4 regions of the Serratia sp. Ae19-1 genome follow, and region 3 is predicted to be linked to each of the others. Evidence: predicted binding sites of a transcription regulator. Region 3 holds the regulator's gene; each other region holds the start of a gene.

Region 1 (5,789 bases), on a different contig from region 3:
GACGTAAGGCTTACCAGGGATCACTTCCACCACGCGCACCGCCGAAGTCGACAGCGAGCGCGCCAGATCGCGCGACAGGTTGGAAATGCGCGCCGCTTTAACCCCCGGCGCCAGATCCAACTCGAAGCGGGTGATCACCGGCCCCGGCAGGATGTCTACCACGTCGGCTTTCACGCGGTAATCAGCCAGGCTGGCCTCTACCAGGCGTGCCTTCTGTTCCAGCGCGAAGGAATCGACCGGCTCCACCTCTTTCGGCGCTTCGGTCAGCAGATCCAGCGTCGGCAGCGGCGTGGTCGGCTTCTGCAGCGGCTGATCGTTGCGCATCAGGAACGGGTGAATCAAGCTGTCCATCGCCGGATGCTGCTCGGCCTGCGGTTGCTGAGACTGTTGCGGTGCCTGCTGCGGCTGCTGATATTGCTGCTGCGGCGACGGTTGATACGGCTGCTGCTGCGGCTGTTGGTACTGCTGCTGGTACGGTTGCTGAGGCTGGGCAGCCGGCTCCGCAGGCTCAAACTGGCCGAACGGCACATCGTCCTCTTGCTCGCTCTGCAGTTCAATGCGCTCTTCAAGCTGCGGCGACAGCGTGAACATCGGCTCGCTAGGGCCATCGTCCACCAAATCCGCCATCGGCGAGAAGCTGAAAGCATTGCGGGTATCGACCGCACTGGCGGCCGGTGCCTGCGGGGCAGACTCCTGCTGGCCGTAGCGCGCCTGCTGCTGCTCGGCGAACGCCTGACGCAGCACCGCTTCTTGCCGCGCCTCTTCGTCGTCCTGTTGATACTCTTCGCCGTAACGTTGGCTCTGCTGTTCGGCAAACGCCTTGCTCAGCTCGGCTTCCTGCAATGCACTCTCATCATCTTGCTCCGGCGCGTAGCTTTCGCCGTAGCGCTGGCTTTGCTGTTCGGCAAACGCCTGACGCAGCGCGGCTTCTTGCAGCGCCTCTTCTTCCTGCGGGTTCACCGCCGCCGGCTGTTGAGGCTCCGCCTCGGCCTGGCGCAGCTCCTGTTCGGCCGCACGCTGCGAAGGCAGCTTGATGCCGTAAGAAGCCAGCTCACGACGGGTCGGGATACGCACCGGATTCGGCCGCGGCAACTCAGGGCCGATACCCTGTTTAACCTGCGGATTGCCGTCGCTGGTCGCCGTGAAAGCAGGCATGAAGGTGGCTGCTGCTGCACCCGCCGCGGCAGTGGCCGCCGCCGTGTCCAGCTGCGGCCTGGCGCCGGTGGCGCTGAAACCGCCCGAACCGCCGAGGTCGACGCTGTCGCGCTGCGCAGCGCTAAAATCAAAGGGAGAATGCGCCTGCGGTTGCGGCGCAGCCGGCTCTTGCCAGTTGCCAAGGCGCGGCTCATCGTCATCCTGATAAGGATCGACCGGACGCGTCGCCTTCGGCGCCGGCGTTTCTTCCGGGATCTCGAAGGAATATAGCGGCGGCGTAGCGTCTTGTGGCGGGGCGCTTACCGGGTGCTGGTTGACCGAGGCCGGGGCGGCCGGTGCCACCGTCACCGACGGCGCCTGAACGCCAACCGGTGCAGCAACGGGCTCGTGGACCGCCGCCGTTGCCGCCGGTGCAGGCGGAGCCGCCGGCGCGATTGGCGCCGCTTCAGCGTCGACTTCGTCATCGTCGGCGCGCAGGCCGCTGAGCAACGGATCGGCAGCGTCTTCCGCTGCCGCTTTGGCGCTTTCGGTGACCGAAGGCGCGGAGAACAGCACGTCGTCATCGGCGGCCGCGGCTCCGGCGGCGGTCGCGGCAACCGCTGCGGCGGCGCCCTTCCCTGCCTGCTCAGGCTCGTCGTCAACGTAACGCTCGTCATCCTCGAAATAGCGTTCTTCGCGGCGTGAGCGATTGGTCATCACCGTCGCGACGCCCAGCACCGCACCGCCGATCTTCTCGGCGATCACCAGCCAGGACCAGCCGGTAAACAACGTCAGGCCTGCCGCCCACACGCACAGCAGCGCCAGCGTGGCGCCGATGCCGTTGAACCACGGCAACATGGCGTTGCTCAGCAGGCTGCCGATCACGCCGCCGGAAGCGAAGTAATAAAGATCGTCAACGTTCAGCGCCGCCAGCCCACAGGAGGTGAGCACCAGCGCCAGAGTGCCGATAAGGCGCAGTGAGAGCGCGAAATAGTCGACGTAGTCTCGGTTGCCGCGTTGGCGGTAGGCCGCCCAGCACAGAACCAGCATGATCGGCGGTATCGCGTAGGCGAGCACCCCGAAGGTGAAGAACAGCGTGTCGGCCAACCAGGCCCCAACACCGCCGCCCAGGTTGTGAATCGGCTCATGCCACGCGGTCTGCGACCAGCTTGGGTCAGACGGATTGAAGCTGACCAACGCGGCCATGAGGTAAACGGCAAAAATCGCTACCACGATCAACACAGCTTCCAGCAAACGCCGGCCACTGCTGAGTCTTTTCAGGGTAACTTCTTTATCTTCTGTATATTCCTGGCTCAAGAAAGGCTCTCCAGGTTCCTGTTAGCTGACATAGCAACAGCGCCGAGAAGCTTCCCCGGCGCCGAAACTGTATGAATAAACAGGAGTGTAACCAATTTAATCAGGTTTTGCACCTGCACCTTACCGTGTTTTGATAACCAGACGGTTACTCTGTTTCACTTCTTCCATCACTACGTAGGTACGGGTGTCGTTAACCCCCGGCAAACGCAGCAAGGTTTCGCCCAGCAGTTTGCGGTAAGCCGACATGTCCGGTACGCGGGTTTTCAACAGGTAGTCGAAATCGCCGGAAACCAGATGACACTCCTGAATCTCTTCAAGCTTCTGCACTGCCGAGTTGAATTGCTCAAACACATCCGGCGCGCCGCGGTTCAGCGTGATCTCCACGAAAACCAGCAGGGACGCATCCAGATAATGCGGGTTGAGCAATGCGGTATAGCCATGAATGAAACCCTGGCGCTCGAGACGGCGCACGCGTTCTAAACATGGTGTCGGGGATAACCCCACGCGCTTCGAAAGCTCGACGTTCGAAATACGCCCATCCTTCTGCAGCTCATTCAGGATGTTGCGGTCGATACGGTCAAGATCTTTACCCGGGCGTTTCTTGTTGTCTGCCATTATTATTGTCTCTCTTATTTTCTTCCGTGCACTTGCCACACCCTAGCCAACGTCAATGTGTAAGGGTTCGTTCCAAGCGAAGACCCGATGCCTGTCATATGCTTCTTCACTACCATCATTCCACGCCGCGCAGCCTGTCTGTCCAACCCCGCGCAGCGCCGGTAACGACGTTTCGGTCGAGAAAAAATCAGCAAACGCTTGCGCGCCCTGCTCCGCACACCTGGTGCGTATTGCCGCCTTACGGCGTAAATACGTACGATTTGCTGGTGTTACGGGGATAATTTCTTCTTCCTATGATGTTTTCGCAAATGCGCAGCGGATTGTCAAAGTAAAAGAAGCAAAATCAGAACAACGTACCGTCATGAAAAGTCTGCATCCCATTTTTGGTTATGAATCGCTGGCAGATAAACCCCGGGCGGAAGCGGCTGAACTCGCAGAATGCGCCGTTTTTGCGCGGTGGGTGATTCGCTGGCGGACGGCGGCTTTGATAAGTTAAATTTCTGCGTTCGGCGTACGATTTGCCGACAATGGACGCATTAATAGGCGACAACTATCATACAAATCGTTAACAACGTCGCCCGGCGCTTTTTTTACTGCGTCATTTTCCCTACAATCGGCTTCATTGTCCGCCATTGTGGAATAAAGAGGTTATTCATGGGCACGGCTAAACATAGCAAATTACTGATTCTGGGCTCCGGCCCGGCCGGTTACACCGCCGCCGTCTACGCGGCGCGCGCCAACCTGAACCCGGTGCTGATTACCGGTCTGGAACAGGGCGGCCAGCTGACCACCACCACCGAAGTGGAAAACTGGCCGGGCGATGCCGAAGGCCTGACCGGTCCGGCGTTGATGGAACGCATGCGCGAGCACGCAGAGAAGTTCCAGACGGAAATCGTCTTCGACCACATCAACAGCGTCGATCTGCAGCAGCGTCCGTTCCGCCTGTTCGGCGACAGCGGCGAATACAGCTGCGACGCGCTGATCATCGCGACCGGCGCTTCCGCCCGCTATCTTGGTCTGCCTTCCGAAGACGCGTTCAAGGGCAAAGGCGTTTCCGCCTGTGCGACCTGCGACGGTTTCTTCTACCGCAACCAGAAAGTCGCGGTGGTCGGCGGCGGCAACACCGCCGTTGAAGAAGCGTTGTACCTGTCCAACATCGCCGCCGAGGTTCATCTGATCCACCGCCGTGACAGCTTCCGCTCGGAGAAAATCCTGATCGACCGGCTGATGGAAAAAGTGAAAAGCGGCAACATCGTGCTGCACACCGACCACACGCTGGACGAAGTGCTGGGCGATGAAATGGGCGTGACCGGCGTGCGCATCCGCAGCACCAAAGCGGAAAACGAAACCCGTGAACTGGAGCTGGCCGGCGTGTTCATCGCCATCGGCCACAGCCCGAACACCGGCATCTTCGGTGGCCAGCTGGAGCTGGAAAACGGTTACATCAAGGTGCAGTCCGGCATTCACGGCAATGCGACCCAAACCACTATCCCCGGCGTCTTCGCTGCAGGCGACGTGATGGATCACATCTATCGCCAGGCGATCACCTCAGCCGGCACCGGCTGCATGGCGGCGCTGGATGCAGAGCGTTACCTGGACGGCATCGCCGGCGCCGAAGTCTGCTAAGACGTTCTCGTCATCAGCAAAAAGCGGCTCTCGAGCCGCTTTTTTTGTTTCTGCGTTCTGCAATCGCCCTCTCCCATCTGTTATAGCCACTTTCGCCCGCTTTATTCTTTTCAGTCTGCCGGGTGACGAGGTAACATGAGCCCTCGCTTGTTTGTCGCCGATTGCGCCAAACACTATTATTTAACAGTACGTTAACCCAGCTCGTAACAAACGGGCGCCGGCGACGCAGACGCATATCTGATGAAAAAAACCAGACAGCAACAGTTAACCCGTTGGCTTAAAACCCAGAGTTCGTTAGCGCAGCGTTGGCTGCGCCTTTCCATGCTGTTGGGGCTATTCAGCGGCCTGCTGATCGTGGCGCAGGCCTGGCTGCTGGCCAGCCTGCTGCACGCCCTGATCATCGAGCACACTCCGCGCGAACAGCTGATCCCTTCGTTTATCTGGCTGATCGTCGCGTTTGCGCTGCGGGCGCTGTTGAGCTGGCTGCGGGAGCGGGTCGGTTTCCTGTGTGGTCAGGTGATCCGTCAGCGCATGCGTCAGCAGGTGCTGGATAAACTCCAGCAGCTCGGCCCCGCGTGGATCCAGGGCAAACCGGCAGGCAGCTGGGCCAGCATCATCGTCGAGCAGATCGAGGATATGCAGGACTATTACTCGCGCTATCTGCCGCAAATGTATCTGGCGGTGTTCATCCCATTGCTTATCCTGATCGCCGTCTTCCCGATCAACTGGGCCGCAGGCATCATTCTGCTGGCGACCGCGCCGCTCATTCCGCTGTTCATGGCGCTGGTCGGCATGGGGGCCGCCGACGCCAACCGCCGCAACTTCGTGGCGCTGGCGCGATTGAGCGGCAACTTCCTCGACCGCCTGCGCGGCCTGGACACCCTGCGGCTGTTCGATCGCGCACAGGCCGAAACCGCGCAGATCGCCAAATCCTCCGAAGACTTCCGCAGCCGCACCATGGAAGTGCTGCGCATGGCCTTCCTCTCTTCCGGCGTGCTGGAGTTCTTCGCCTCGATTTCCATCGCCGTAGTGGCGGTGTATTTCGGTTTTTCCTACCTCGGCGAACTCAACTTCGGCAGCTACGGCCTCGGCGTAAC
Region 2 (5,789 bases), on a different contig from region 3:
CGCCACACCACCCAGGCATCGGCGGAGGAAACCGTTCGCGCCATCCCGCTGGGCCGCGCAGGCACACCGGACGATGTAGCGCGCGCCATCGCCTTCCTGGCGGCGGAATACGACGGCTTCATCTCCGGCGCGACTCTCGACATCAACGGCGGCATCTACCGCATGTAATTCAGCTGCGGGCGGCGCGCTTGCCGCCCGCCCATTCAGGAATCGCTTTATGATCAAATCCGTCATCACTCACCCGTCGCTGCTCGCCGCACTGGCGCAATGCGGGCATAAAACCCAGGTGTTGATCGCCGACGGCAACTACGCCTGCGTGACCCACGCGCCGAAAGACGCCACCGTGGTCTATCTGAACCTGGCGCCCGGCACACTCGCCGCCCCGCCAATCCTGGAAAAACTGCTGGCCTGCATCAACGTGGAAAGCGCGGCGCTGATGGCCTGCCCGCCGGACTTCACCAACACCATCGAAGCCGAATACCGGCAGCTGCTGCCGGCACATTGCCCGGTCGAACACCTGCCGCGCGAGGCGTTTTACGCCGCGGTCAAATCGGATCGAACGCTGCTGGTGATCGCCTCCGGCGAACAGCGCCGTTTCGCCAATCTGCTGCTGACAGTGGCGCCGGTGGTGTGAAAGCGCGGCGGAGAATGAGGGGATGAATTTCCCCTTTTATACTTCGCCGCATAAAACACGCTCACTCTTACAGCGCGTTACCCAAAGAAAGCCATTGGCTGTAGTTTGACATGTGCCGTTATCAATCGTATTCCGATTCTCACGGTTATCGCCAATAACAAGCGTGATATTCCCGGTTACGCCAGCACACTGCGCAGTGAAATAAATGCCATTGAAAGTAGTTTCATTTAAATTATTTGCTTGTTTGTTTATTTATTTATTTATTTATTTATTTTCCAAATTGCCATTTTATTATACTTATTCTACCTTCTAAGTAACCATCCTGTTAGTCAGCATGGTAATGATCCCCTTTCTTTTTATGGGATCGAAAACGTCATTGTTAATAAATCACTGACAGAGACTGCCCCGCGGTATTCTTTGTTGCTTGTATTTACTTCTAGGAGTATGGAAAATGATGCTGCGGAGTTTTTTTGTCTTATCACTTATCGTTACATCCAATGCTGTTATGGCCTCGGAAGACTATGCGGTTACCTTCAAGAATCAAACCAATAAAACTGCAAAGATTGTGGTTGTAAATGAAATATGCATGCATTCAAGTGGTAAGAGTCCAATGACTATCCCTTCGAATGCTTCGGAGTCAACATCTATTCAGGATAAAAACAGTGGAGTAGGTTGTGTTAATGGTTATAAACAAGTTTTTTGGGATGTTTATCTAAATAATAACAAGTATACGCAGATCGGTTTTACTCATCAAAAACGCGGTAAGTGGGTGACTCAAATCACAGGATCGGGTATCAGTGCGACCTGCAACGGCATCAAGTGTTCGAATACAGGTACACCCGGCGTCAATGCTGGAGGGCCAATCATTATTACTATTGGCGGATAATCGACGCTGACCAGGCGCAAGGATTCGTGCGTAAATGTGCAAGTTCGCCCGCTAGTCCTTGCCACATTAGCTCTGTGAGAAATAAATAACCCCGCCGCAAGCAGCGAGGTCAACCGCGCCATGGTGCTGTATGGCATCGCCCCCGATAAGCCGGATCCGGCAGCGGTGAAGTAACGCATAGCCTACCCACGCCGCCGGCTGTCACCCGCGGCGTTTTTCCGCCTTCGGCTCGGCATCACGCGGCTCCCGCTCCCCCAACCGCACCAGCGGGATATCCGCCAGCCGGGTGGTGTAGGCCGGCGACAGCATTTCGCGCTTCATTTGCCACGGCTTGACGATCCCCTGCCCGGCGAACCACACTCGCCCGCGCCCCTCCTGATTCAGACGATCGATGGTCGCCATCAGCTGACTGCCGTTGCGGCGCGGCGGACAGTCGTCGAACAGGTCGATCTGCGCCATGGCGGCGGCGCTGAAATCCCCCAGCACCACGCCGCCCTTCAGGTAGCGTCGCCCTTCCTGCCAGATGCTCTCCAGCGCGCGCACCGCCATGGCGATAATGTCACGGCTGTCGTTGCTCGGCGTTTGCAGCCGGGCGGTGCCCATATTGCTGTAATACCCTTCGCCCGCCGAATGCGGGCTGGTTTTGATAAACACCGACACATTGCGACAGTAGCGCTTTTCCTGCCGCAGCTTCTCGGCGGCGCGTTCGGCGTAGCTGCAGATCGCCTCGCGCATGTGCGGGTAATGCGTCAGGCGCTGGCCGAACGAACGGGAACAGATGATCTGCTCTTTGGCCGCCGCTTCATCCTCCCATTGCAGGCATGACTCGCCGCGCAGCTCTCGTATCGTGCGCTCCAGCACCACGCTGAAGGTTTTACGCGCCAGCCGGGTATCGCAGTCCGCCAGCTGCAGCGCGGTGTGAATGCCCATCGCCTGCAGCTGACGGGTCAGGCGGCGGCCCACGCCCCACACCTCCTCCACCGGGATTAACGCCAGCAGCTTGCGCTGGCGCGCCGGATCGGACAAGTCCACCACGCCGCCGGTCCCCCGCCATTTCTTGGAAGCAAAGTTAGCTAACTTGGCCAGCGTTTTACTCGGTGCAATGCCGACCCCGACCGTCAAATGCAGCTCGCGCCGGATGCGATCGCGCACCCGATGACCGAACAGTTCCAGCGCCTCGCAGTGCGCCACGCCGTCCAGCCGCAGAAAGGCTTCGTCCAGCGAATAAATCTCCACCGCCGGCGCCATCTCCTCCAGCGTGTCCATCACCCGGCGGGACATATCCGCGTACAGCGCGTAGTTGGAGGAGAACACCGCGACGTTGCGGCGGCGCATCTCCTCTTTGATCTTGAAATAAGGCGCGCCCATCGGCACGCCCAGCGCCTTCGCCTCGGCGTTGCGGGCGATCACACAGCCGTCGTTGTTGGACAGCACGATCACCGACCGCCCTTGCAGATCGGGTCGGAAGATGGTTTCGCAGGAAGCGTAGAAGCTGTTGACGTCTACCAGGGCGAACATGGCTACAGTGCCGCGTAGACGATAAAGGTCACCACGCCGAAGATCTCCAGCTGCGCTTCGTCGTCGAACACGATCGGCGTGTAGGCGGGATTCATCGGCAACAGCCGCACGTCGGGCCGGCGCTGCAGTTTTTTGACGGTGAATTCGCCGTCCACCGCGGCGATCACGATATTGCCGTGCTCTGGCGTCAGGGCGCTGTCGACGATCAGCAGATCGCCATCCCGAATATTGCCGTCGATCATCGATTCGCCGCTGGCGCGCACGAAATAGGTGGCGTTAGGATGGCGCACCAGCAGCTTGCCGATATCCAGCCGGCTCTCGACATAGTCCTGCGCCGGTGAAGGGAAGCCGCAGGCCACACGATCGGCAAACAGCGGTAACGTCAGGGGCTCACCTGGTGAAAAAGCATACAACCTTGAAGTGCTCAGCATATTCATAACCAAACTGTATATTTATACAGTAAAGCATAAACAAAACGCGAACGCGTGCAACCCCTAATTCCCCGGCGGATCGCACTTTGCCGTGTAATATAATAATTTTCTGAGTGATTTTTCCTGCAACTTTTGGCGTTCTTCACGTGTGTTTGCACACATGATACCCACCAAAACTGTGGATAATGCAGCACTCAGACCGTTGGCGTATCGATGGGCAGGATGAGTGAGGGATTGTCATTGCGAACGGCGCCGACGGCGGGCGATACCGGTTGCCAGACGAAATCCTCTGCCTGCAGGCTGTACACGTCAGCCTGCATTTGACCAGAGGGCGGGACTAAGCGGGTGTCGAGCCAGTCGCGCGCGGCCGTCGGTCTCTGCTGCGTACAGCGCCGCAAAGAACAGCGGCAGGCCTTGCCTCAGCAAGAGCCCACGGGAGGAACGGCGGACGGCCTTACAAAATGACGCCAATAAAATTGCGACTGGCAATGGCATCAATGGGACGGCCAGAGACGAAAGTCAGTACGTTATGCCAGGAGCTTGGGATAACCCGACAAACGCTGTACCGCCACATTTCCCCTGATGGTCCACTGCGAGCTGACGGTATAAAGCTGCTCAACCGGGGATAATTTTAGCGGACGGAAAAATCTGGAGTTCCGGCGTAGAACCCCGAATAAGGAATAATCCTTAATTCATTTCAGGATTATTAATTCCATCTAAAACCTCTTGGCAATATTCTTTTTTATAGGCTTCATCATTACTTAACGACTTAACCAAAAAATCAGCATTTTTCCAACCATTATCCCAATGCGTATCGAATCCTGACTGTTCATACTTTAATGTTCTAGTTAATGAGTCTTTTATTTGTTTTTTATATTTATCAATTTTCTCATTGGTTGCCCCACAAACATCATGTGCAACACGAGCATTTGAGCCAGAAAAACCTATTGCTGAAATTGCCATCGCTTCATTTGATTTGTCGAAATCATTCGCATATGCCACAGCATTAGATAAAGCGAATATGACAAGAGCAGGTATGGTTTTTTTGTATGAAATCATCTTTTACCTCTAACTCATTGATTGTTCATGGGGTCAGTTTGGATATCGAAAATTATTGTACATTAAGGCTGCTTTTTAATCAGTCTCAACTTCTTTATAGAAGGCCTGAATGCGACAAACTTGGGAAGTACTGTAGCCTGTCGCGTCTGCTGTTTCTCGGATGCTCAGTTTCTTCATCTGTCGGTAGTGCCTGATCCATCCTGCTCGCTCCATCTCACCGCTGGCGCGCACGAAATAGGTGGCATTAGGATGGCGCACCAGCAGCTTGCCGATATCCAGCCGGCTCTCGACATAGTCCTGCGCCGGTGAAGGAAAGCCGCAGGCCACACGATCGGCAAATAGCGGTAACGTCAGGGGCTCACCTGGTGAAAAAGCATACAACCTTGAAGTGCTCAGCATATTCATAACCAAACTGTATATTTATACAGTGAGGCATAAACAAAACGCGAACGCGTGAAACCCCCTATCCCCCGTCAGAACACAGTTTGACGCGTAATATAATAATTTTCTGAGCGATTTTTTTTTACGCCTGCTAACGGTTTCACTCTGCCTTGCACACACGTTATCCACTAAAACTGTGGATAACATGCTGAGTTGCAGTGGCGTCTTCAGAACATGCGCCGTCGCCTCACCGCTCCGCTGCGGCCAGGCAAAAACGATGCACCGCTTCAACCATCTGATCGAGGCCCGGCTGCTCGAGGGGATAATGCCCGGCGTTCTCGAGCATCACGGTGGTCACCGGCACCCGCCGAATGCGCCGCAGAAACAGTTCACTCAGGTGCAACGGCGTCCAGCGATCCTGCGCCGGTTGCGTCAACAGAACCGGGCAAACGTCGAACGCTTCCGGTTCAATGGCGGGTGCATACTCCGCGTACGAGGCCAAAAACCGCATCGTCACCCAGGCTCCCGCCGAGGTGTTGTCCGCCAGGCACGCCTTGAGCGCCGCCTTGTCATTGACCAGCGCATGCATCTTGCTCGCCAGCGCCATCGGCATCGCCATACCCGCCAGCGGCGTGGCGGCCGTCAGCCGCGCCAACGGAATGCCCAGGCGGCTCATCAACAGATTCAATGCCGTCTCGTCGCGCACCTGCTGTTCACGCTGATCGAGAAACGTCATGCCGACAATGCCTTTCACCTGCCGGTTCAACGCCGCCACGTGGTAAGTCTCCATCCCGCCGGCGCTCAGGCCGTACAGCACAATCGGCCGCGCATCCTTCGCCCGTTCCGCGTCGATCAGATCGCTGCCGATCTGCACCCAGTC
Region 3 (5,789 bases):
CGGAGCACCTCCGGCAGCTGTTCCTTGTCGTTGTGCAGGAACAGCTCGGCCTTCAGCATCGGGTAGATCATGCCGATCTGGCGCAGCAGCTCGGCGCGCGATACCCGGCGGTGATGCATCACGATGCTGGCGATCAACGACGGCAACACCAACAAGTGGTGGATGTTGTTGCGGTAATAGGTCATCAGCACCGCCTGCTCGCGCGGCAGAATGATGATGTCGCCGATGCTGTCCTTCTCCACCTCGAACTTGTTCATGTTCAGCGCGTGATCCAGCAGCTCGTCCGGCGTTTGCGTCGGCACGGTGACGTCACGCGCGTAAGGCGCGTTGCGCATCAGCTGCAGGTAGCACTCGAGCTGTTCAATCAGCTGTTCGCGGGTCAGCGAACGCTGGCGCGAGGCCAGCAGCGCGGTGGAACACAGGTTCATGGCGTTGGCCGCGGCGGCGTTGTTGATGCGCACCATGATCTGGCCGGCCAGATCGTTGACCGTCGGCGTCAGCCAGCTTGGGCGCTGGGCTTCGATCGGATCGATCGACTCGCGCCACTGCGGCACGTGCTGGTTGAGGTAAGCCGTCAGCGGCAATGGCTCGCCGAAGTTGACGTAACCCTGGCCCAGATTGCGCAGCTTGCGCAGGCCGCGCACCATCTGCGGCAGGCTCTCTTTTTCCTTGGTGGCGCCGCGCAGCTCTTTGGCGTAGGTGCCCACTTCCATCACGTGCTCGTAACCGATGTAGATCGGCACCAGCGTGATCGGACGGGCGCCGCCGCGCAGCATCGCCTGGATGGTCATCGACAGGGTGCCGGTCTTCGGCTCCAGCAGACGCCCGGTGCGGGAACGGCCGCCTTCCACGAAGTATTCCACCGAGTAGCCGCGGGTGAACAGCTCGCCGAGGTATTCGCGGAACACCGTCGAGTAGAGCTTGTTGCCCTTGAAGGTGCGGCGGATGAAGAACGCGCCCAGACGGCGGAAGATCGGGCCGGCCGGCCAGAAGTTGAGGTTGATGCCCGCGGCGATGTGCGGCGGCACCAGGCCCTGGTGATACAGCACGTACGACAACAGCAGGTAGTCCATGTGGCTGCGGTGGCAGGGCACATAGACGATCTCGTGCCCGTCCTGCGCCAGCTGGCGCACGCGCTCGGCGTTGGTGACGTTGATACCCTGATACAGCCGGTTCCAGGTCCAGCTCAACACGCGATCGGACAGACGCACGGTTTCGTAAGAGAAGTCGGCGGCGATCTCTTCCATCAGCGCGATGGCGTTCTGCTGGGCTTTCTCGTGCGAGATCTTCTTGCTGCGCGCTTCGTCCTCGACCGCTTTTTCGATCGCCTTTGACGCCAGCAGCTTGTTGAACAGATCCTGACGGGCCGGCAGGCTTGGGCCTACTGCGGCCAGGCGCTGACGCGAGAAGTGCATGCGCGCCACGCGCGCCAGTTTCTGCGCGATGGTTTTATCCGTGCCGTGCTCGGTGGCCATGCGGCGCAGCGAAACGGTGTTGGAGAAACGCACGAAGCTATCGCGGCCGAGCCACAGCACGGCGAAGAATTTCTGCACGCCATTCAACAGACGCAGGTGCGGCGTGCCGTGGCCTTCGCGGCCCGGCGAGCGGCCGAACATCACCGAAACCGGCAGCATCTGGATGTCGAGATCCGGATTGCTGCGATGCAGATCCAGATAGTCGTGGAACAGTTTTACCGACTCTTCTTTCGGGGTGTAATAGCGGAACACGCGCGGGCCGTCGTGAATGAACACGTAGCTCGGCAGCACGGTGCCGTCGATCTCCAGCGAGTCGAGCGGATCGGGCAGATCCTGCGCCAGGCACTGGGTGCGCAGCGTCAGCAAATCCGCCTTGGAATTGTAAGGCAAAACATACAAAATCGGCCGTGAGGGATCCAACCCTAGCTCGGTAACCGGATCTGATGGGATGACCTTACTTCTCACCAACAATTTAAGTGGTAAATTCAATAGTTTATAATAAATTTTACGCCAACCTGACATAACAACGTGAAGCCTCTTGTTAGCAATGCGCCGCAAGCATACCAGAAACCGGGTAGCAGATCTGTGGTGTTCGAAAACCGAGAGCCGTCAGCGCGGACTGTTCTAGACTCTTTTTATTATGACCGACCTCTGAGAAAGGCACGAAAACATGGCAAACCAAGCAACCGGATTGACCCGCATCATCAAGGCCGCCGGCTATTCCTATAAAGGGCTTTCCGCCGCCTGGCAACACGAGGCGGCGTTCCGCCAGGAGCTGGTGGCGGCCGTCCTGGCTATCATACTGGCTGTGTGGCTGGATGTGGGTGCGATAGCGCGCATTTTATTGATCGGATCGGTCGCGCTGGTGATGATCGTCGAGATCCTGAACAGCGCGATCGAGGCGGTGGTGGATCGCATCGGCAGCGAACATCACGAGCTGTCCGGCCGGGCCAAGGACATGGGATCGGCGGCGGTGTCGCTGGCGATCGTGCTGGCGCTGTTCGTTTGGGGCACGGTCTTATGGCAGCATTTCGGCTGACGAAAGGCGCCTACTGACTGATTTTTATTTATTCTTCGGTTCCCAATCCGCGCTTACCTGTATATACTCACAGCAAGACTGTATAAACAAACAGGGGGCGGAATGAAAGCACTAACTACCAGACAGCAAGAGGTCTACGATCTGATTCGCGATCATATTTCGCAAACGGGCATGCCGCCAACGCGTGCCGAGATCGCGATGCGTCTGGGGTTCCGCTCGCCTAACGCCGCCGAAGAACATCTGAAGGCGCTGGCGCGCAAAGGGGTGATTGAAATCGTCTCCGGCGCGTCGCGCGGCATCCGCCTGCTGATGGAAGAAGAGGAAGGCCTGCCGCTGATCGGCCGCGTCGCCGCCGGCGAGCCGCTGCTGGCGCAGCAGCACATCGAAGGGCACTACCAGGTGGATCCTTCCCTGTTTAAACCGAGCGCAGACTTCCTGCTGCGGGTGAACGGCATGTCGATGCGCGACATCGGCATCCTGGATGGCGATCTGCTGGCGGTGCACAAAACGCAAGACGTGCGCAACGGCCAGGTTGTGGTGGCGCGCATCGAAGACGAAGTGACGGTCAAACGCTTGAAAAAACACGGCAACGTGGTTGAGCTGCTGCCGGAGAACAACGAATTCCAACCGATCGTGGTCGATCTGCGTCAGCAGAATTTCACTATCGAAGGGCTGGCGGTTGGCGTGATCCGCAACGGCGACTGGATTTAAACGCCGCGCCATCCGTACCGCTCCCTGTATCAATCGCCCCTGTTCTGGGGCGTTTTTGTTTCTGACTTTGCCCTTCGCCACTGTTACGGGAACATCTCATCATGCGTTTGATTTCCGCCTTCACCAGCGACACCGATAAAGCCCTGTGGCGCCTGGCATTGCCGATGATTTTCTCCAATATCACCGTGCCGCTGCTCGGACTGGTGGACACTGCGGTGATCGGCCACCTCGACAGCCCCATTTATCTGGGGGGCGTGGCGATCGGTGCGGTGGCGACCAGCTTCCTGTTCATGCTGCTGCTGTTCCTGCGCATGAGCACGACCGGCCTGGCGGCACAGGCGCTGGGGGCGCAGAACCCCCAGGCGCTGGCGCGCGCGTTTATGCAACCGCTGCTGCTGGCGCTGTTGGCCGGGGTGGCGATCGTCCTGCTGCGCTACCCGCTGATCGAACTGGCGCTGCAGATCGTCGGCGGCAATGCCGACGTGCTGGAACAGGCGCGGCGTTTTCTTGAGATCCGCTGGCTGAGCGCTCCGGCGGCGCTGGCCAATCTGGTGCTGCTGGGCTGGTTGCTCGGCGTGCAGTATGTGCGTGCGCCGGTGATCCTGCTGATCGTCGGCAACCTGCTGAACATTGTGCTGGATATCTGGCTGGTGATGGGCCTGGGCTGGAACGTGCGGGGAGCGGCGGCGGCGACCGCCATCGCCGAATACGCCACGTTGCTGCTCGGCCTGTGGCTGGCGTGGCGGGTGATGCGCCTGCGCGGCATCACCTTGCCGATGCTGTGTGAGGCTTGGCGGGGCGATCTGCGCCGCCTGCTGGCGCTCAACCGCGACATCATGTTGCGCTCATTGTTGCTGCAACTGTGTTTTGCGTCGCTGACCATCTTCGGCGCTCGCTTGGGGAGCGATGTCGTGGCGGTCAACGCGGTATTGATGAATCTGCTGACGTTCACCGCTTATGCGCTCGACGGCTTCGCTTATGCGGTGGAGGCCCATTCGGGCCACGCCTACGGCGCTCGGGACGACAGCCAGCTGCGCAAGGTGTGGCACGCGGCCTGTCGGCAGGCGGGGCTGGTCGCGTTGGCCTTTGGCCTGACCTATGCCGTCATCGGCCAGCAGATCGTGGCGGCGTTGACCTCTTTGCCGGAGCTGCGTGCGTTAGCCGCCCACTATTTACCTTGGCAGGTCATCCTGCCGCTGGTCGGCGTGTGGTGCTATTTGCTGGACGGCATGTTTATCGGCGCCACGCGCGGCGCCGAGATGCGCAACAGCATGGCGGTGGCCGCGGCGGGATATGGTATTGCGCTGTTCAGCGTGCCGCTGCTCGGTAACCATGGGCTCTGGCTGGCGTTGGCGGTGTTTTTGGCGCTGCGCGGCCTGGCGTTGGGCTGGATCTGGCACCGTCACCAGCTGCGTGGCAGTTGGTTTACTGCACGCTAGTCCAGAAACTTTGTCAGGTAATAAATTAGATTTTTTTATGCTTTTATTCATGTTTACTTACATGTTTTCGGTCCGGGCCTGTTCACGTTAGCTTCTTGTTTGTTGGCGTTTTTTGTTTTTATTTTATTTATTAATGGTTTTTTATACTGGTTTTTTTGTTTTAATTTCTTTGTTTGACTAGAATTAGTCTTGTGGCTGGCGAATGAATGGGCGTGATTACCCTTAAGGTGAGGGCGTAATCAGCCAGAAATATTTCTGGTTAACCCCGGCCGGTTACAGGGATCGCTGATTCACCACAGGTTAACGGAGAGACTATGAATAAAGATCAAGCCGACGGTAACTGGAAGCAGCTTAAAGGCAAAGTGAAGGAAAAATGGGGCAAGCTGACTGATGACGATCTGACGGTCATCGAAGGGAAACGCGAACAGCTGGTCGGTAAAATTCAGGAACGCTACGGTTATCAGAAAGAGGCGGCCGAGAAAGAGGTGAAAGCCTGGGAAGATCACACCAAACACCGCTGGTAATTTGCAGGGCCGCCATTGAAGGCGGCACGCACAGCGCAGGCCGGCGTCGCCCCATCCTCTGGCGTCCCGGCCGCAGGTACAAGGAAGTACCTGACTTCGTATTGCTTACTTCTTCTTGATGGCGATGCTGTGATCGTGTTCGGCGCAGTCATGCTTGCTGTCGCAAGCCTCAACCTCCACGCAGGCGGCACACAGACCGTGCGCCTCCACCACGCTGTGCCGCAGCGCAAATCCGGCCTCCTGCGCCAGCTTCTGCAGCGTTTCTTCTACGCCCTCGGTAGTGCGTTCGGTCACCTGGCCGCAGCGATCGCAGATAAACAGCGCGGACGTATGCATCGGTTGTTCGAAGTGATGGCATAGCACGTAGCTGTTGGCGGACTCCACCCTATGGATAAAACCTTGCTCCAGCAGAAAATCCAGCGCGCGGTAAACCGTCGGCGGCTTGGCCTGCGGTTCGGCGACGCGCAGCAGATCGAGCAGGTCGTAAGCGCTGATTGCACCGGGTTGCTGAGTCATCAGACGCAGCACTTCCAGCCGTTGCGGCGTCAATCGCACATTGCGTTGCTGGCAGAGGCGTTCCGCCTGCGCCAACAGCTTTTCC
Region 4 (5,789 bases), on a different contig from region 3:
CCCAGGGCGTACGGCGCAAAAACTTCAGGCTGGACTTGATGCTCGGATCGCTGCGGAAACAGTTGATGCGAATGCGCTCGCCCAGCTCGGACCAACCGTAGTGATCCACCAGTTTATTCAGCAGTTGCTCCAGCGTTATGCCGTGCAGCGGATCTTTAGACTGGTGTTGGTTCATGTTCGGTACTCTCGCGGTCAGATCGGGCCGCACACCATAACAGCTTTGACGCGGCCGACAAGGAATTTTGACGCCCGCAGCGCAGGCGCCGCCAAACGATCAGGAAATCGCGATGAACTGCTCGCGCAGCTGATGGATTTCGTCGCGCAACGCCGCCGCCTGTTCGAACTCCAGGTTCTGCGCGTGAGTGTACATCTGCGCCTCCAGATCGCGGATCTTCTGATCCAACGCTTTCGGCGTAAGGTTCTGAAGCTGAGCGCCGCTTTCCGCCGCCTTGCCCTTGCCTTTGCCCTTGGCGCGGTTGACCGGTTGGCCGATCTGCAGGATATCGCCGATCTTCTTGTTCAGCCCCTGCGGCACGATGCCGTTGGCTTCGTTGTACGCCTGCTGCTTGGCGCGGCGCCGCTCGGTTTCGCCGATCGCCTTGGCCATTGAATCGGTGATGCGATCGCCATACAGGATCGCTTTGCCGTTCAGGTTACGCGCCGCGCGGCCGATGGTCTGGATCAGCGAACGCTCGGAGCGCAGGAAGCCTTCCTTGTCGGCGTCCAGAATCGCCACCAGCGACACCTCAGGCATGTCGAGCCCCTCACGCAACAGGTTGATGCCCACCAGCACGTCAAACTCGCCCAGACGCAGATCGCGGATGATTTCGACCCGTTCCACGGTATCGATGTCCGAGTGCAGATAGCGCACGCGCTCGCCATGCTCTTCCAGGTATTCGGTCAGATCTTCCGCCATGCGTTTGGTCAGGGTGGTCACCAGCACGCGCTCGTTGATCGCCGCGCGCTTGCGGATCTCGGAGAGCAGATCGTCCACCTGGGTGGCGACCGGCCGCACCTCGACGATCGGATCCAGCAACCCGGTCGGACGCACCACCTGATCGATCAGATCGCCGCCGGATTTCTCCAGCTCATATTTGCCCGGCGTCGCGGAGACATAGATGGTCTGCGGTGCCAGCGCCTCGAACTCCTCGAAGCGCAGCGGGCGGTTATCCAGCGCCGACGGCAGGCGGAAACCGTATTCCACCAGCGTTTCCTTACGCGCGCGGTCGCCCTTGAACATCGCGCCGATCTGCGGAATGGTGACGTGGGATTCGTCGACCACCAGCAGGCCGTCCGCCGGCAGGTAATCGAACAGCGTCGGCGGCGGTTCACCCTCGGCGCGGCCGGACAGGTAGCGCGAATAGTTTTCGATGCCCGAGCAGTAACCCAGTTCGTTCATCATCTCCAGATCGAACTGGGTGCGCTGCGTCAGGCGCTGCTCTTCCAGCAGCTTGTTGTTGGCCAGCAACACCTTGCGGCGGTCCGCCAGATCGACCTTGATCTCTTCCATCGCCTGCATGATCCGCTCGCGCGGCGTGACGTAGTGCGACTTAGGGTAAATGGTAAAACGCGGCACCACCTGCTCGATCTGCCCGGTCAGCGGATCGAACAGCGACAGCCGTTCCACTTCTTCGTCGAACAGCTCGACGCGCAGCGCCAGCTCGTCCGATTCCGCCGGGTAAATGTCGATCACCTCGCCGCGCACGCGGAAGGTGGCGCGCTGGAAGGCCTGATCGTTGCGGGAATACTGCAGCTCCGCCAGCCGGCGCAAAATGGAGCGTTGATCGATGATCATGCCCTGGGTCAGATGCAGCATCATCTTCAGGTAAAGATCCGGATCCCCCAGGCCGTAGATCGCCGACACCGACGCCACCACCACCACGTCGCGCCGTTCGAGCAGCGCCTTGGTGGCGGAAAGACGCATCTGCTCGATGTGCTCGTTCACCGACGCGTCTTTTTCAATGAAGGTGTCGGAGCTCGGCACGTAGGCTTCCGGCTGGTAGTAGTCGTAGTAGGAGACGAAGTACTCCACCGCATTCTCCGGGAAAAACTCTTTCATCTCGCCGTACAGCTGCGCCGCCAACGTCTTGTTCGGCGCCAGCACCATGGTCGGCCGATTTAAATCGGCTATCACGTTGGCGATGGTGAAGGTCTTGCCCGAACCGGTGACCCCCAGCAGCGTCTGGTGCGCCAGGCCGTCTTCCAGCCCCTCTTCCAGCTTGCGGATGGCTTCCGGCTGATCGCCGGCCGGTTTGAATTCAGAATGCAGTTTGAACAGTTTACTCATGGCTCGGCTACCCTGTGGAGATGCGCGCGCTCAGGCGGCCAGCCGGCTCTGCGCCGGGCATGGCCCCTAATTATGGAAAGTGTCGGCGATTTGCGCCAGTGCCCATGATACTGGATATAAAACCAGCTTCAAGCGGATTCGTCGCTGCGCCCGGCGTGGCGAGCGCGTCATTGCACCGTGGCGTTACAGTCGGGTGACATTTTTATTGTCAATAACAGATTTATCCCCAGAACTTGCCGCAAATTAACTTATTGATAGCACCGCGGCGAAAAATCATACATAGAAGCGCGAACAATACCCTTGCGTCTTGATTTTAATTAACCTATTGATATTTAATTAATTTAATAAAAAGACGAGAATGCGGACAAAGCGAACAGAACCCGCGTCCGCTCTCGCTTTACAGCGTTTTTCTAAATCTAATACACAAGGTTATCCACAGGAATAGTGGATAACTCTCACCGCCCCGCCCGTGGCGGGAGTTACAGAAAGAAAGCTTTTCGCCCTTTACACTCGCCAAAATGCCTTTTTTAGTTATTTTTTCATAAAAATATCGCTTTGTTTATGCCGATTAATACTAAAAATCCCCATTGCCAAAATCGCATTGTCCCCTTTCGCCCCGATCGTTCTTGACGGCGGCGCAACGCCTTGCACCACGCCCACCTCGGGGAGCACCACAAGAGTGCAAAAAACGTTCGGGTTAACTTCCCCGCGTATTTTCGAGCCGCCGCGGCGCCGCCCGCCAGGCCCGACCGGCGGTTAACAAGACGATAACAACCTGCCATTTTCATCCGACGAAAAAACTGGCCTGGGAGTTGCTTTATCTTTCTGCGTGCACACCGGACGCGGCAGCATAATGCGCTGCCCAGTGCCCCATCCCGGCGTCGCACTATCCTTCGTAAAAGCGCGAGAACGACACCAAGTCGTCATAAGCGTCGCTTTTCACGACATATTGACTGTCATTCCGTCCACCGCTAACCGTGTTCGGGCATCGGACGGACGGCATTTTGTTCCAGGCATTGCCACACTCGGGAAATCAGCCGCAAAAGCGGCCTTTGCAGCAACCCGCCAACGGGTGGAATGGGCGTCGATGAGGAGAATGCCAAATGCTGAGCCTGAGATCGGTCAATCAATTTTACGGGCAGAACCACATCCTGTGGGACATCAATCTGGAGCTGCCGCGCGGCCAGTGCACCGTGCTGCTCGGGCGCAACGGCGTGGGCAAAACCACGCTGGTCAACTGTATCGTGGGGCACTTGCCGGTGGTGAGCGGCAGCATGACCTGGCAGCCGGCGGATGAGCCGCCGCAAAACCTGCTGTTGCAGCCGATGGAGCGCCGGGCCGCGCTGGGCATCAGCCACGTGCCCCAGGGGCGGCAACTCTTCTCGCAGCTGAGCGTGGAGGAGAATCTGCAGGTGGCGCAGATGGCCGTGCGCGGCGCTCCTCGCCGCATTCCGCCGCTGATCTACAGCCTGTTCCCCAACTTGCGCCAGATGCGCGCCCGCCGCGCCGGCGATCTGTGCGCAGGCGCCCAACGCCAGCTGGCCATCGGCCGTGCGTTGGCCCAGGAACCGGCGCTGCTGATCCTCGACGAACCGACGGCGGGCGTGCCGCCTTCGATCGCCGCCGACATCGGCAACGTGATCCGCAGGCTCAACTATGAGTTAGGCATGACCATTTTGTTGGTAGAACATCAGCTGCCGTTCGTGCGCCGGGTGGCGGATCGCTTTTGCCTGCTGGATAGCGGGCGCACGGTGGCGCACGGCGCGCTGGCGCAGCTGGATGAGGCGCTGATCGGCGTCGGTCTGGCGGGACAGGACGGAGGATGAGGGAGCGAGGCTCCCTCATTGAGAGTTTATAACAGGCTGATATCCAGATATTGTCCCAACGGCGCCCGTTCGGCCTGCGGCAGGTGCGGGATTTCGCCCAGCAGCGGCGCCGGCAGCATGCGGCGCAGCGTGGCCAGGTATTCCTGATGCCGTCGCCCCGGCGGTGCCACGTCGTTGGCGATCCAACCGGCCAGCGTCAGCCCCGCCTGTTGCACCGCCTGCGCCGTCAATACCGCATGGTTGATGCAGCCCAGTTTGATGCCCACCACCAGGATCACCGGCAGTTGCTCCTGCTGTACCCAGTCGGCGAAGGTGTACTGCGCCGACAACGGAGTAAACCACCCGCCGGCGCCCTCGACCAATACCCAGTCGGCGCGCTGTTCCAGCCGGCGCAGGCCGTCGGACAGCCGCGCCGCGTCGATCGGCCGGCCTTCATCGGCGCTAACGATATGCGGCGAAGTCGGTTCGGCAAAAACGTAAGGGTTCACTTCGTCGTACCCCAGCGCCACGCCGCTGTTGGCCTGCAGCGCCAGCGCGTCGCCGTTGCGCAGCCCCTCGGCGGTCATCTCGCTGCCCGAGGCCACCGGCTTATAGCCGGCGCTGCGGTAGCCCGCCAGATTGGCGGCCTGCAGCAAGGCGCTGCTGGCGACAGTTTTCCCGACCTCGGTGTCGGTGCCGGTCACGAACCAACGTTTAATCACGATAAATCACTCCATAGGCCAGATGATAGCTGAGCGGGAACTGCCCCTGCCGGCACGGGTAAGCCGCCTGCAAAGCGGCGAGACGGCCGCGCGACATCAGGCCGCCCTCGCGTCCCTGGTGCAGATGCGTCGCCCCGATGCCCTTAAGCGAACGCATCAGCGTCATCACGTCCGGGTAATTCAGGGTGCGCAGCTCCGTCACCAGCTCGTGTCGATAGTCGGCGCAGGCGGCGCGGATCTGCGCCAGCGGCAGGAAGGCGTTCACGTGGCGCTCACCATCCACCTGTTGCCAGGCGTCCCCCAACTCCTGCAGCGATCCCGCCGCCAGCGTGGAGAACAGGATCACGCCGCCGGGCCGGGTGACGCGATACAGCTCCGCCAACGCCGCGGGCAGATCGCTGCACCACTGCACCACCAGGCTGCTGAAACAGATGTCCATCGCCGCGTCGGGCAACGGCACCTGCTCGATATCGCCCAGCAGATAATGGTGCGCCGCCTGTTGCTGGCGGGCGAATGCCAACATCCCTGGTGCCAGATCGAGCGCCGTCACCTGCTTGCCGCGCTCGCGCCACCGGCGGCTGAAATAGCCGGTGCCGCAGCCGGCGTCCAGCAGCCGTTCGCCCGGATGAGCGCTGCCCATCTCCAGTAAGCGCTCGCCAACGTCACGCTGCAGCGCGGCGGCGGCGTCGTAGCTGCCAGCCGCGCGGCTGAAAGCCGAGGCGACCGCCTGTTTGTTCACCCTGTCATTGGCTGACGTCATGCAATACCTCCAGCAGACGATCGATATCCTGCGGCTGATGCGCCGCCGTCAGGGTAATGCGCAGCCGCGCGCCGCCCGGCGGCACCGTCGGCGGACGAATGGCGCTCACCCACAATCCGCGCTCGCGCAGCCTTGTCGCCAAATCGAGCGTGCGCTGATTGTCCCCTACCAGCAGCGGCTGGATGGCGGTGTCGGAGTCCGTCAGGGTCAGCGCC

Evidence for each region. The regulator LexA, encoded in region 3, represses DNA repair genes until DNA is damaged. The targets are predictions, from matches to a motif close to TNCTGTATGTACATACAGNA.
Region 1: a site for LexA is predicted at 2,517-2,536, ahead of AAIE04_RS04285 (DNA translocase FtsK 4TM domain-containing protein). Genes of this name have one in related genera too.
Region 2: a site for LexA is predicted at 3,481-3,500, ahead of umuD (translesion error-prone DNA polymerase V autoproteolytic subunit). Genes of this name have one in related genera too.
Region 4: a site for LexA is predicted at 2,396-2,415, ahead of uvrB (excinuclease ABC subunit UvrB). Genes of this name have one in related genera too.

The regions. Positions count from the first base shown of each region.
Region 1 covers NZ_JBCHWD010000001.1:875,598-881,386, reverse strand. Annotated here, with positions in the region: gene AAIE04_RS04285 (DNA translocase FtsK 4TM domain-containing protein) at 1-2,451, opposite strand, end outside; gene lrp (leucine-responsive transcriptional regulator Lrp) at 2,572-3,066, opposite strand; gene AAIE04_RS04275 (hypothetical protein) at 3,290-3,562, shown strand; gene trxB (thioredoxin-disulfide reductase) at 3,721-4,692, shown strand; gene cydD (heme ABC transporter permease/ATP-binding protein CydD) at 4,933-5,789, shown strand, end outside.
Region 2 covers NZ_JBCHWD010000003.1:199,405-205,193, forward strand. Annotated here, with positions in the region: gene AAIE04_RS11105 (SDR family NAD(P)-dependent oxidoreductase) at 1-168, shown strand, start outside; gene AAIE04_RS11110 (RbsD/FucU domain-containing protein) at 218-634, shown strand; gene AAIE04_RS11115 (hypothetical protein) at 1,086-1,520, shown strand; gene umuC (translesion error-prone DNA polymerase V subunit UmuC) at 1,722-3,038, opposite strand; gene umuD (translesion error-prone DNA polymerase V autoproteolytic subunit) at 3,041-3,475, opposite strand; partial or broken gene AAIE04_RS11130 (SOS response-associated peptidase family protein) at 3,664-3,843, opposite strand; gene AAIE04_RS11135 (hypothetical protein) at 4,157-4,528, opposite strand; partial or broken gene AAIE04_RS11140 (S24/S26 family peptidase) at 4,742-4,933, opposite strand; gene AAIE04_RS11145 (alpha/beta hydrolase) at 5,157-5,789, opposite strand, start outside.
Region 3 covers NZ_JBCHWD010000002.1:222,407-228,195, reverse strand. Annotated here, with positions in the region: gene plsB (glycerol-3-phosphate 1-O-acyltransferase PlsB) at 1-1,997, opposite strand, end outside; gene AAIE04_RS06490 (diacylglycerol kinase) at 2,146-2,514, shown strand; gene lexA (transcriptional repressor LexA) at 2,617-3,225, shown strand; gene dinF (MATE family efflux transporter DinF) at 3,327-4,664, shown strand; gene AAIE04_RS06475 (CsbD family protein) at 4,979-5,188, shown strand; gene zur (zinc uptake transcriptional repressor Zur) at 5,294-5,789, opposite strand, start outside.
Region 4 covers NZ_JBCHWD010000001.1:439,336-445,124, reverse strand. Annotated here, with positions in the region: gene AAIE04_RS02205 (VF530 family protein) at 1-175, opposite strand, end outside; gene uvrB (excinuclease ABC subunit UvrB) at 275-2,287, opposite strand; gene AAIE04_RS02195 (ATP-binding cassette domain-containing protein) at 3,391-4,113, shown strand; gene bioD (dethiobiotin synthase) at 4,140-4,814, opposite strand; gene bioC (malonyl-ACP O-methyltransferase BioC) at 4,807-5,574, opposite strand; gene bioF (8-amino-7-oxononanoate synthase) at 5,558-5,789, opposite strand, start outside.